3 regions of the Bacillus sp. SYZHCR11 genome follow, and region 3 is predicted to be linked to each of the others. Evidence: riboswitches for the same ligand, from Rfam matches in the RefSeq annotation. Region 3 holds a riboswitch; each other region holds the start of a gene.

Evidence for each region. A riboswitch is a leader RNA that binds a small molecule or an ion and turns the genes downstream of it on or off. The one in region 3 is predicted to bind S-adenosylmethionine.
Region 1: linked by a shared signal. The riboswitch ahead of metK (methionine adenosyltransferase) and the one ahead of metE (5-methyltetrahydropteroyltriglutamate--homocysteine S-methyltransferase) in region 3 are both predicted to bind S-adenosylmethionine.
Region 2: linked by a shared signal. The riboswitch ahead of AC2CGA_RS05505 (bifunctional homocysteine S-methyltransferase/methylenetetrahydrofolate reductase) and the one ahead of metE (5-methyltetrahydropteroyltriglutamate--homocysteine S-methyltransferase) in region 3 are both predicted to bind S-adenosylmethionine.

The regions. Positions count from the first base shown of each region.
Region 1 covers NZ_JBXUND010000003.1:21,714-25,907, forward strand. The annotation lists gene AC2CGA_RS11920 (alpha/beta hydrolase family protein) at 1-45, shown strand, start outside; gene AC2CGA_RS11925 (DUF2584 domain-containing protein) at 103-345, shown strand; gene pckA (phosphoenolpyruvate carboxykinase (ATP)) at 388-1,971, opposite strand; SAM riboswitch class I at 2,169-2,308, shown strand; gene metK (methionine adenosyltransferase) at 2,478-3,680, shown strand; gene asnB (asparagine synthase (glutamine-hydrolyzing)) at 3,824-4,194, shown strand, end outside.
Region 2 covers NZ_JBXUND010000001.1:1,208,951-1,213,144, forward strand. The annotation lists gene AC2CGA_RS05490 (BMP family lipoprotein) at 1-10, opposite strand, end outside; gene AC2CGA_RS05495 (CvfB family protein) at 181-1,077, opposite strand; gene AC2CGA_RS05500 (YajQ family cyclic di-GMP-binding protein) at 1,177-1,668, shown strand; SAM riboswitch class I at 1,769-1,891, shown strand; gene AC2CGA_RS05505 (bifunctional homocysteine S-methyltransferase/methylenetetrahydrofolate reductase) at 1,981-3,822, shown strand; gene AC2CGA_RS05510 (GNAT family N-acetyltransferase) at 3,905-4,194, shown strand, end outside.
Region 3 covers NZ_JBXUND010000001.1:1,011,104-1,015,297, reverse strand. The annotation lists gene yeiL (transcriptional regulator YeiL) at 1-239, shown strand, start outside; gene metE (5-methyltetrahydropteroyltriglutamate--homocysteine S-methyltransferase) at 288-2,576, opposite strand; SAM riboswitch class I at 2,660-2,814, opposite strand; gene AC2CGA_RS04380 (S8 family peptidase) at 2,954-3,913, opposite strand; gene AC2CGA_RS04375 (STAS domain-containing protein) at 4,133-4,194, shown strand, end outside.

The DNA of each region.
Region 1 (4,194 bases), on a different contig from region 3:
AGACGCATTGTCCGGCGGCTGGCGGAATGGATGAAGACACGGTAAGATGCCTGATTTATGATATGATAATAAAGAATAAGAGAATGAAAGGGGATTTTCATTTTGGGAATGCCTGTTGAATTTAATACCATGATTGTGACAAAAGGCAATGAAAAACGGATAGAGGAAAATATCTTTTTATTGGAGAAAGAGGGCTACCGCGTCTATCCTCTTGATATTCCGATGGACGTGCGCAAAACGAAAACCGGCGAGAAATCCGGCACCGGCGAGGTCCAAAAGCTCGAATGGGCGAACGGCCGGACAAGCATTACATACAGACTCACTTCGCTTCATTCGACAAACTGAAAAAACAAAAGCCGAGGGCATAAACGCCCTTGGCTTTTTTGATTACACGAGAGGTCCGCCGGTTTTGGCAATCGAGTCTGCATGGGAAAACTTTTTAAAGTTTTCTTTAAACTCATTGGCTAAAAACAGCGCTTTTTCGTTGTATGCTTGTTTATCGCTCCATGTGTTTTCAGGCTGAAGAACTTCATCCGGCACGCCCGGAACATGAACGGGACTGTGCAGGCCGAAAATGCTGTCTGCCGTCATGTCAGTCTGGTTCAGTCTGCCGTCAATAGCGGCTTTGACCATCGCTCTTGTATACGAAAGTTTCATCCGTTCTCCGACTCCGTACCCTCCGCCGGTCCAGCCTGTGTTGACCAGGAAGACTTGAACGCCGTGTTCGTCGATTTTATGCCCGAGCATTTCGGCATATACATGCGCCGGAAGCGGAAGGAACGGTGAACCGAAGCACGTCGAGAAAGTCGTTTGCGGAGATGTCACGCCGCGTTCGGTTCCCGCGAGTTTACTGGTGTATCCGCTTAAGAAGTGATACATCGCCTGTTCCTTCGTCAGTTTGCTGATCGGAGGAAGCACGCCGAATGCGTCCGCCGTTAGAAAGACGATCGCCTGCGGATGGCCGGCAATGCTCGGCTGCACGATATTGCCGATCATCTCAATCGGATATGCGGCTCTTGTGTTTTCCGTGTAGAAGGAATTGTCGTAATCCGCTTCACCCGTTTTTTCATCAAGCACGACATTCTCAAGAACAGACCCGAAGCGGATCGCACGAAAAATCTGCGGTTCTTTTTCCTCGCTCAGATTGATACATTTAGCGTAACATCCGCCTTCAATGTTGAAAACGCCGGAATCTGACCAGCCGTGCTCGTCATCTCCGATCAGTTTGCGGTCCGCATCGGCTGAAAGCGTCGTTTTCCCTGTGCCGGAAAGGCCGAAAAACAGGGCGACATCGCCTTTTTCACCGACGTTGGCTGAGCAGTGCATCGGCAGTATATCCTGCTGCGGAAGCAGGAAGTTCATAATGGAGAATATTGATTTTTTCATTTCTCCGGCGTATTCGGTGCCCCCGATTAAAATGACGCGCTTTTCGAAAGAGACAATGATAAATGTTTCCGAATGCGTGCCGTCCGTCTCCGGGTCTGCTTTAAAATGCGGAGCTGAGAGAATGGTGAAAGGCTGCGCTTGCGGGTCTCTTTCATCCGTTTCCGGTCTGATAAACAGCTGGCGCGCGAATAAATTGTGCCACGCAAATTCATTTACGACCGTAATCGGCAGTCTGTATTTTTCATCCGCTCCCGCGAATCCTTCAAACACAAACAGTTCATCCCGCTGTTTTAAGTAGCTGACGACTTTGGCGTACAGCTTTTCAAACGCCTCTTCAGAAATGGGCTGATTCACCGCGCCCCAATCAATTTGATTTTCTGTGCTTTGTTCACGGACGATAAATTTATCTTTAGGTGACCGGCCTGTATATGCGCCGGTAGTGGCGCGTACGGCGCCCGTTGATGTCAGCGTTCCTTCATTACGGCTGATCACTTTTTCGGTAAGTTTTGGAGCCGATAAATTATGATGCACATTCGGACTTGCAAGTAATGCTTGAAGATCTGCGGTTAAATCAACTAATTTCATAAAAACCTTCCTTTGCCGGTTTATTTGTATTTCGCTGAATGTGGAATTAGTATAACATATATCTGAAAATAGTCTATACTATTTACGGTTTTTTGTTTGTGTTTTTCCATTGCTTCCCGAAATAAAGGCGCGCAATCGCTTTAATTCATATTGACACTTTCCGCCCTTTTACGATAAGATATTTCATTGAGCGGATACTCTTATCCCGAGCTGGCGGAGGGACAGGCCCGATGAAGCCCAGCAACCGGTTTCTCTGTAAAAAAGCAGGTGAAAACACTGTGGGAAACCAAGGTGCTAACCTGATGCAAGGTTTAATATTTTCCTTGAGCGATAAGAGTGAAAGGCACACAGACCAAACCCTTTCCTCGAGTGGAAAAGGTTTTTTTATTTCATAAAATATGCCAATTAACATTCTCTGATATAGTATGACATTGTATTAAGAGGGAGCGAGTTCCGTATCATATGAGAAGGTCTTGCAAAAGATCTTTTTTCAGGAGGAAAAGTGAATGAGTAAAAACCGTCGACTATTTACATCTGAATCTGTTACTGAGGGTCATCCGGACAAAATCTGTGACCAAATTTCTGACAGTATCTTAGATGAGATTTTAAAAAATGACCCGAACGCGCGCGTGGCCTGCGAAACATCTGTAACGACAGGACTTGTGCTGGTAAGCGGAGAGATTACTACGTCAACATACGTTGACATTCCGAAAACAGTCCGTGAAACGATTAAAGAAATCGGCTACACACGCGCCAAATACGGATTTGATGCGGAGACTTGCGCTGTTTTAACATCAATTGATGAACAGTCTGCGGATATCGCAATGGGTGTCGATCAGGCACTTGAAGCGCGTGAAGGCACAATGAGCGATGCTGAAATCGAAGCAATCGGAGCGGGAGACCAAGGCCTGATGTTCGGTTATGCGTGTAACGAAACGAAAGAGCTTATGCCGCTTCCGATCTCTTTGGCGCATAAACTAGCCCGCCGTTTGAGCGAAGTCCGCAAAGAAGACATTCTTCCGTACCTTCGCCCTGACGGCAAAACGCAAGTTACCGTTGAATATGATGAAAACAACAAGCCGGTCCGCATCGACGCGATCGTTATTTCAACTCAGCACCACCCGGAAATTACGCTTGAGCAGATTCAGCGCAATCTGAAAGAGCATGTCATTAACCCTGTCGTGCCTGAGGAACTGATCGATGAAGAAACAAAATACTTCATCAACCCTACGGGACGTTTCGTAATCGGCGGGCCTCAAGGTGATGCGGGTCTTACGGGCCGTAAAATCATCGTCGACACATACGGCGGATATGCACGCCACGGCGGCGGCGCATTCTCCGGTAAGGATGCGACGAAGGTAGACCGTTCAGCGGCATACGCTGCGAGATACGTAGCGAAAAACATCGTGGCAGCAGGTCTTGCTGATTCTTGTGAAGTGCAGCTTGCATACGCAATCGGCGTGGCACAGCCTGTTTCTATTTCCATCAATACATTTGATACTGGAAAAGCTTCTGAAGAAAAACTGATCGAAGTCGTACGGAATAACTTCGACCTGAGACCTGCCGGCATTATTAAAATGCTTGACCTGCGCCGCCCGATCTATAAGCAGACAGCTGCTTACGGCCACTTCGGACGTCATGATGTGGATCTTCCTTGGGAGCGTACTGACAAGGCGGATGCGCTTCGCAAAGAAGCACTAGGAGAATAATTTTATAGCCGCTTACTTAAGCGGCTTTCCCTTTTTGTAGATGCTGCCATGCTTATTTTTTACATAGCGTGAAACCAATGGCGTAACAAAGCGTCTATAAAAAGGGGGTCCAATTAGAAAATTACACTTATGGAGGCTATACTATGTGTGGATTTGTCGGTGTTTTTAATAAGCATCCATTAACTCAAACCGCAGATCAAGAAGAGCTAATCAAACAAATGAACCAAATGATCGTTCACCGCGGTCCTGACAGCGATGGGTATTATCATGACGAGCACGTCGGATTCGGCTTCAGACGGCTCAGTATTATTGACGTAGAAAACGGCGGACAGCCTTTATCATATGAAGACGAAAAATATTGGATCATTTTTAACGGCGAAATCTATAACTACATTGAATTGAGAGAAGAGCTTGAAGCGAAAGGCTACACTTTCAATACAGATTCCGATACCGAAGTGCTCCTTGCGACATACCGTCATTATAAAGAAGAAGCCGCTTCAAAGCTTCGCGGAAT
Region 2 (4,194 bases), 200 kb from region 3:
TTTTTCTCATTGAAACTCTCCTTTTGTTTTTTTCTATAGTTATATATCGGTTCGGATGTCAGAATATTTTATTTCAATAAAATATGTATGTTCGGCAGGGTGATAAACAAATGAGGGCATAGAAGCTTTTGAGAAAATAAAAAACACCGGTTTTGGTTCACCGATGTTTTTGCAGAAAATTTATTGTTTTTCGTATGTCCAGCCGTCTTTCTGATACACTTTGCCGTTTTTCATCAGGTGCCCGAGCGCCCGCTTAAAGGCGGCTTTGCTTAAATGAAACCGTTCGCGGATATCGTCAGGATCGCTTTTGTCTCCGTAAGGCATCGCGCCGTTTCTTGATCTCAGATAGGTCAGAATCTCCTCCGCGTCAACCGAAAGCGCATCCTGCTTTCTCGGCAGCAGGGACATGTTGACGGAGCCGTCTTCCTTCACCTCGATGACACGCCCCGTCACGCGGCTGCCGAGTCTCGGCTCTTCTTTTCTTTCTGAAGGGTGAATAAACGCGCGGATGCCTTCATCGGTAATCAGAAAAGAGCCTGATGCGATCAGTCTGTACACCGTGCCTGTCAGGTCTTTATTCATGACGTCTTCCTCTGCATCCGTAAATAATTCACTGATGATATCCTCAGGCGCCGGCTTGGCAAACATGCGTCCGCGGCTTGTCACCTTCAGCATGCAATACAGTCTGTCGCCTTTTTGCGGCCAGACGGATTTGTACGGAGGCAGGTGCTCCGTTGCGACGAGCGCGTCTTTTGACAGACCGACGTCGACGAATACGCCCATATCCTCCACAGCGTCCGTCACTTCCACCCATCCGTAGTCATAAAAGCTGATGAGCGGCTTTTTCATCGTCGCCGCGAGTCTTTCCTGATGATCGACGTAAATAAATACGTCCACTTCATCTCTGTCTTCAATATCCTCTGTAATTTCACTGTTATGTAAAAGAACCGTATCCTCGCCGTCGGTTAAAAAATAACCGAAATCGGTTTGATGATCTATACTAAGCGTGAGCTGCTGCCCTGGTCTCATGTTATCGTCCTTCCTGATTCGCCCGTATGGGGCTGATGTTTTTCTCATTTTTTCCAATATGCATAAATTCATGCTTTATGCAGTTGGACATTTCTCTTTATTCTACTATAATCAACTCATAAGTGAAATGTTATAGGAGGTTTTCTCATGGCAAAAGAAAGTTCTTTTGATATTGTATCCAAAGTTGAATTTCCCGAAGTGCAGAATGCGATTCAGATGACGCTGAAAGAAATCGGCACGCGCTATGACTTTAAAGGATCTAAAAGCGATGTAACTTTAGAAAAGGAAGAACTTGTCCTGATTTCTGATGACGAGTTTAAACTGAATCAGCTCAAAGATGTGCTGAGCGGCAAGCTGATCAAACGGGACGTGCCGACGAAAAACATTGAATACGGCAAAATCGAAAATGCCTCAGGGGGCACGGTGCGCCAGCGCGCGAAGCTTGTACAGGGCATTGATAAAGACAGCGCCAAAAAAATCAACGCGGTGATTAAAAACTCCGGCTTGAAGGTAAAGTCGCAGATTCAGGACGACCAAGTGCGCGTCACCGGAAAAAATAAAGATGATCTGCAGCAGATTATTGCAGCCGTCCGCGGGGCAGACCTGCCGATTGACGTTCAATTTATTAATTTTAGATAAATTATGTGATTCCTATTGATTATTGTCTCTATTTTCGGTAAATTTGGAGAAAGGGATTTTCACAGTTAAGTTTTGGAAACCCATGACAATTACATGAACGTTCTTATCAAGAGAAGCCGAGGGACTGGCCCGACGACGCTTCAGCAACCGGTGTAATGGTTTAACCCAAACCATGACCAAGGTGCTAAATCCAGCAAGCTAAAAACAGCTTGGAAGATAAGAAGAGAGACAAATGATTACAGAGTCTTCTTCTTAAGAAGACTTTTTTTATTTCTCTTTTTTCCTTGCTGAATGTGACGAAGGAGGCAAACAATGGGACTATTACAAGACTTAAAAGAACGGATTTTAATCGGAGACGGCGCGATGGGCACTCTCCTCTATTCCTACGGCATTGACAGATGTTTTGAGGAACTGAACGTATCAAAGCCCGAGGAAATCAAGCGGATACATAAGGCTTACGTGGAAGCCGGGGCAGACATCATCCAGACAAATACGTACGGCGCGAATTTTATTAAGCTCTCAAGATACGGACTTGAGGATGAAACGAAAAAAATCAATCAGGAGGCGGTCAGAATCGCGCGCGCTTCCTCAGACGGCGCTTATGTATTGGGAACGATGGGCGGCATCCGCACATTTAACAAAAACGCCTACAGCCTGGAGGAGATTAAACGCAGCTTTCGGGAGCAGCTTTATTTATTGCTTTACGAAGAGCCGGACGGTCTGCTCCTGGAAACATACTATGATTTAGAAGAGGCGCGCGAAGTGCTGAAGATAGCGAGAAAAGAAACGGAACTTCCGATTATGCTGAACGTATCCATGCACGAACAGGGCGTGCTGCAGGACGGAACGCCGCTTCGGGAAGCCCTCAGGTCAATTGCCGATCTCGGCGCTGACATAACGGGAATCAATTGCCGGCTCGGCCCGTACCACATGATTGAAGCGCTCACCGAAGTGCCGATATTCCGTGACGCTTATTTATCGGTCTATCCGAACAGCAGCCTCCCGTCTTTAGAAGAAGGCCGGCTTGTTTATGATACGGACGATGCCTATTTCCGGGAGAGCGCCGTACAGTTCCGCACTCAGGGCGCGCGCATTATCGGCGGCTGCTGCGGTACGACGCCAAACCATATCAGAGCCATGGCTGAAGCGGTCCGCGGACTTTCTCCCGTCACTGATAAAGAAGTGAAAATCAGACGGGAAGAAGAAGTCATCTCCGTCCGGAATGAACGGACCGAGCCGGGTTTAAACGAAATCGCCGCTCAAAAACGGTCAATTATCGTAGAGCTTGATCCGCCGAAAAAATTGAATTTTGACAAATTTCTGCAAGCGGCGGCTGAATTAAAAGAAACCGGCATAGAAGCGCTGACGCTCGCCGACAATTCATTGGCGACACCGCGGATCAGCAATGCCGCCTGCGGTTCATTGCTGAAAGAACGCCTTGATATCCGTTCTCTCGTTCACATTACATGCAGAGACCGCAACATCATCGGCCTTCAGTCACATTTAATGGGGCTGGATACGCTCGGGCTTACCGACATTTTAGCCATCACGGGCGATCCTTCAAAAATCGGCGACTTTCCGGGGGCTACCTCCGTCTATGATTTAACGTCCTTTGACTTGATCAGGCTGATTAAACAATTCAACGAGGGCATTTCTTTATCAGGGAAACCGCTCGGCAAGAAAACGAACTTTTCCGTAGCCGGAGCATTTAATCCGAATGTCCGCCATCTTGATAAAGCGGTAAAACGGCTGGAGAAAAAAATCGAGTGCGGAGCTGACTACTTCGTGTCCCAGCCTGTCTACTCGGAGCAGCAGCTCATTGACATTCATCATGAAACGAAACATCTCAAAACACCGGTGTATATCGGAATTATGCCGTTAACGAGCAGCCGCAACGCAGAGTTCATTCATCATGAAATCCCGGGCATTAAGCTGTCAGACAGCATCCGGGAAAAAATGGCGCTCGCCGGCGAAGACAAGCAAAAGCAGAAAACCGAAGGCCTCGCCATCGCCAAGTCGCTTCTCGACACGGCGTGCGAACTGTTTAACGGAATTTATTTAATCACCCCGTTTCTCCGTTCTGATTTGACATCAGAACTTGCAGCTTATATTAAGCAAAAGGATGAAAAGCGGGCTGATGTATATTTGCATTGACGCGGAAGAGGCCGCCTGATATGACAGGCGGCTTTTTCATGGTACGATACAGAAAAAGAATCAAGCAAAGGAGGATTTTTTCATGGTTGAAGTAAAACCCATCACCGCAGAAGACACATACGCGATCAGACACAGCGTGCTGCGCCCCCATCAGACGATTGAGGATTGTAAATATGATCAGGACAGCGTCAAAGGAGCATTTCATCTCGGAGGTTTTTACGACGGGACATTGATCAGCATCGCTTCTTTCTACCCGCAGAACCAGCAGGCTTTACAGGCGGCGCCCGCCTACCAGCTGCGCGGCATGGCAACGCTTGAAGAATACCGGACGCAAAAAGCGGGAAGCACGTTAATCGCCTATGCGGAACGAAA
Region 3 (4,194 bases):
GTCTGGCGTTCCCGCTTGAAAACCGGCTTGCTGATTTTATTTTGCAGACGGCTTATAAAGGGGTTTATAAAGAGAAGCACGTAACGGTCTGTGATTATTTGGGTGTATCTTACCGTCATCTCTTGCATGTGCTGACGCAATTCTGCCAAAAAGGGTATTTGCAAAAAGAGGGGCGGGGCTATCAAATTAAGCAGTATGATTCATTGTATGAACTGGCAGAAGCGCTGCAGAATAAGTAGCACGCCCAGAAAAAACAGCCACCCGCAATTTACGGATGGCTGTTTTCATTATACAAGCTGAGCTTGTTTTTTTCGTGCCTGTTTCGCGGCGTCGACCATATTTTTTAATGCCGCAACGGTTTCTTCCTGCTGTCTTGTTTTCAGTCCGCAGTCCGGGTTTACCCAGAAGCGGTCAGTCGGACACACCTCAAGCGCGTCATCAATAATTTGATAGATTTCTTCAGTTGCCGGCACACGCGGGCTGTGAATGTCGTATACACCGAGTCCGAGGCCTTTCACGTAAGGATGTTCTTTCAGGTACTCTAAAAATCCTCCGTGGCTTCTGCTGTGTTCGATTGTAATGACATCCGCGTCAAGATCATTGATCGTATCTACGATATCTTCAAAGTTGCTGTAACACATATGCGTATGAATCTGCGTCTCATTTTGCACAGAAGACGTCGTTAACCGGAATGCTTCTGCGGCCCAAGTTAAATATTCATCCCAATCCTGCGTTTTTAACGGCAGTCCTTCGCGGAGCGCGGGTTCATCCACTTGGATAATCTGAATACCGGCATCTTCAAGCGCTTTTACTTCTTTTCTGAGGGCAAGCCCGATCTGGAAGGCGATTTCTTTTCTTGAAATATCCACACGCGGGAATGACCAGTTTAAGATGGTGACAGGTCCCGTCAGCATGCCTTTCATGTGTTTTTCCGTCAGCGATTGGGCGTAGACCGTATCTTTTACCGTCATCGGTTCGATAAATTCGACATCTCCGAAAATGACAGGCGGACGTACGCAGCGTGAACCGTAAGACTGGACCCATGCATATTTCGTAAAGGCGAATCCGGCCAGCTTTTCACCGAAGTATTCCACCATGTCCGTCCGCTCAAATTCTCCGTGAACGAGCACGTCTAAGCCGATTTCTTCCTGAATGTCAACCCAGCGCTTCGTTTCCGCATTAATAAAGGCTTGGTACTGTTCATCCGTCCAATCTTTTTTCCGCCATTTTTGCCGTGCGCTCCGCACCTCGGCAGATTGAGGGAAGCTTCCGATTGTCGTCGTCGGCAGAAGGGGAAGACCGAGTGATTCATTCTGCAGCGCCAATCGTTCTTCAAAGCTTGCCGGACGGGAGAAATCTTTTTCCGTCAGCTGATTCAGCTCTTCTTTTTGAGCGGAGTTCGCTCCGGTTGCGAATGCTTTTAAAGCCTTAAGTGCCGCTTTTGATTCTTCGATCTGCTCACTGACGGCCGCTTTGCCGGACAGAAGCCCTTCTTTTAAGACGCCGAGTTCCGCCAGTTTTTCTTTAGCGTATGACAGGCCGTTCAGCAAATCCTTTTCAAGATGCTCGTCAGGGTGTTTCGCCACCGGCACGTGCAGAAGGCTGCTTGAAGGCTGAATCCATAACTCCTCAACATCAGCGTGGCTGAGGATATCCAAAGCCGCATCAAGGCGTTCTTCAACATCGATTTTCCAAATGTTCCGGCCGTCGACCACACCGGCTGCCAGCACTTTATCTTTCGGGAAGCCGTGCTTTTTCAATTGCTCAAGGTTTCTGCCTTTATCATGCACGAAATCAAGTCCGATTCCCTGTACGGGATAAGAAACGAGTTCTTCATATGCATCAACTGAATCAAAGTATGTCTGCAGGAGGACATTCAGTCCTGAAAGCTCTTTTGTAATAGATTCATAGAGGTCTTTTGCGGCGCGGACATCTTCAGAAGAAGCTGTCACAAGGGCAGGCTCATCAATCTGAACCCATTTGACGCCTTCTGCTTCAAGCTCTTTCAGCAGCTGCATATAAAGAGGAACAAGGCGTTTTTGAATCGCTTTCGCTTCTGATTCTTCGTATCCTTTCGCAAGCGTGACGAATGTATACGGACCGACGATGACAGGTTTCGTTTCCGCTCCGAATTCTTCTTTGATCCGGCGGTAGTCGTCAAGCTGTTTGTTTCTCGTCAGACGGAATTCAATGCTTTCATCATATTCAGGAACGATGTAATGATAGTTGGTATTAAACCATTTTGTCATTTCACTGGAAACGGCGTCTTTTACACCGCGGGCAATCGCAAAGTATGTATCAACGGGATCCGTGATGCTGCGGAATCTTTCCGGAATCCAGTTAAAGCTGACGGCGGTATCAAGCACATGATCATAATGAGTGAAATCAGAGACCGGCACGATATCGATATGTTGGTCAAGCTGTGTTTTGACAGCTGATAAGAATAAGCCGTCAAGCTCTTTAAGAAACGTTTCTTTATCAGTGTTTCCTTTCCAATAAGCCTCAAGTGCTTTTTTCCATTCTCTGTTCAAGCCGATTCTCGGAAAACCGAGGTTCGAAGTTTTGATTGTTGTCATTAAGTCTCCTCCTTTAAGTGAGATGTAACAAAAAAGCCTCTTTCTCATGAGAGAAAGAGGCTTTAACTTCAAAATGCAAGCCTCTCTTATCTCTCAGATCACGTCTGATGGAATTAGCACCGTGCCTTATGAGACAATCGTCTCGGCGCAAAAATCACGCGCCCCATTTCACAATGGAATTACGGTCGGTTGCTGTTGGGGTCAAAAGGCCAATCCCTCGCCCAACTCTCGATAAGAGAAAGTATTTCAATTTTTTTGAAAAGTTACATCATTTGTTGGTTATCTTATCAGCTTATTCAGATCACTGTCAATAGAAAATCTCACAATTTAAAAATTGGTGATGTGACAAACTGATCAATCATTATACGAGAAAAATATCAGAAAGACAGCAGCTGTGCCTGTTCGGCTCTTTCCATCAGCACTTCAGGCGCGTCTAAATATAGAAATCCGTTCCCGGCCAATGTTTTGGCGATGTCCAAAGGAAGGGTCCGCCGCACGAGCTGGGCGTAGACTTCAGCCTCAGAAAGCGTCCGCTGAAACGCGTCCTGTTCAAGCCCTTTTATTAAGGCAAGCGCTCCGCTCACATGCGGGGCGGCCATTGAAGTGCCCGTCAGCTTCCCGTATTTATGGTTGGGAAGGGTGGAGAGAATATTTTCTCCCGGAGCCACCAGGTCAATCTCTTTATTGGCGTTTGAAAATTCAGACGATTTACGGGCGATTGAGACTGATCCGACTGCGATCACTTCGTTGTAAGCGGCCGGATACGACAGTTCCTCTGTACGCTCGTCTCCGTCGCCTTCGTTTCCTGCCGCGCAAACGACCAGAACACCGCTTTTTACCGCATTTGTGACCGCTTCTTTCAGTTCAGGCACATCGCTTGGCCCGCCGAGTGACATGGAAATAATGTCCGCCTTTTGTTCAACGGCGTAGTTGATGCCGTTAATAATCCATTCGTATTTGCCGCTGCCGTTTTTCCCGCCGAGAACTTTAACGATTAAAAGGCTTGCTTCCGGCGCGACACCCGAAATTCCGCCGTTTGAATCATTGGCTGCAATCGTTCCGGAAACGTGTGTCCCGTGTCCGTTGTAATCGGAAATCACGTCTTCTTTGCCTCCGTCATCATCGGTGAAGTTTTTCCCGCCGACAATCCGGTCTTTCAAATCAGGATGATTGATGTCGCAGCCTGTGTCAAGCACCGCGATTTTAATATCCTTGCCTTTAAACCCTTTTGCCCACAACTCTGGCGCCTTAATCACTTTAATCCCCTCAGGAAGCTCGTTCACATCCATGATCTGTTCATCCGTGACATAAGGAATCAAATGCATTTCACCATTCATAAAAAAGCCCTCCTTTTTTATGCTTGCGAGTGGATACAAGGGTGTTGCTACTATTTTATGGCAGAGCATGCCGGCCGGAAAGAGTCATTTGAAGCATTTTCATAAAAAAGGCGTAATCTATCGGACTAAAAAATTTCAAATAAATGGATAGTTTGACAGCTTTCATTTTCATTCATGACCCGCTGACGCTATAATTGGAAATGGGAAAGGAGAAGAGAGATGAAGATAAATGAAGCGTTATACAGCTATTTTTCAGAACAAGTGGATCAAATTGCGAAAGA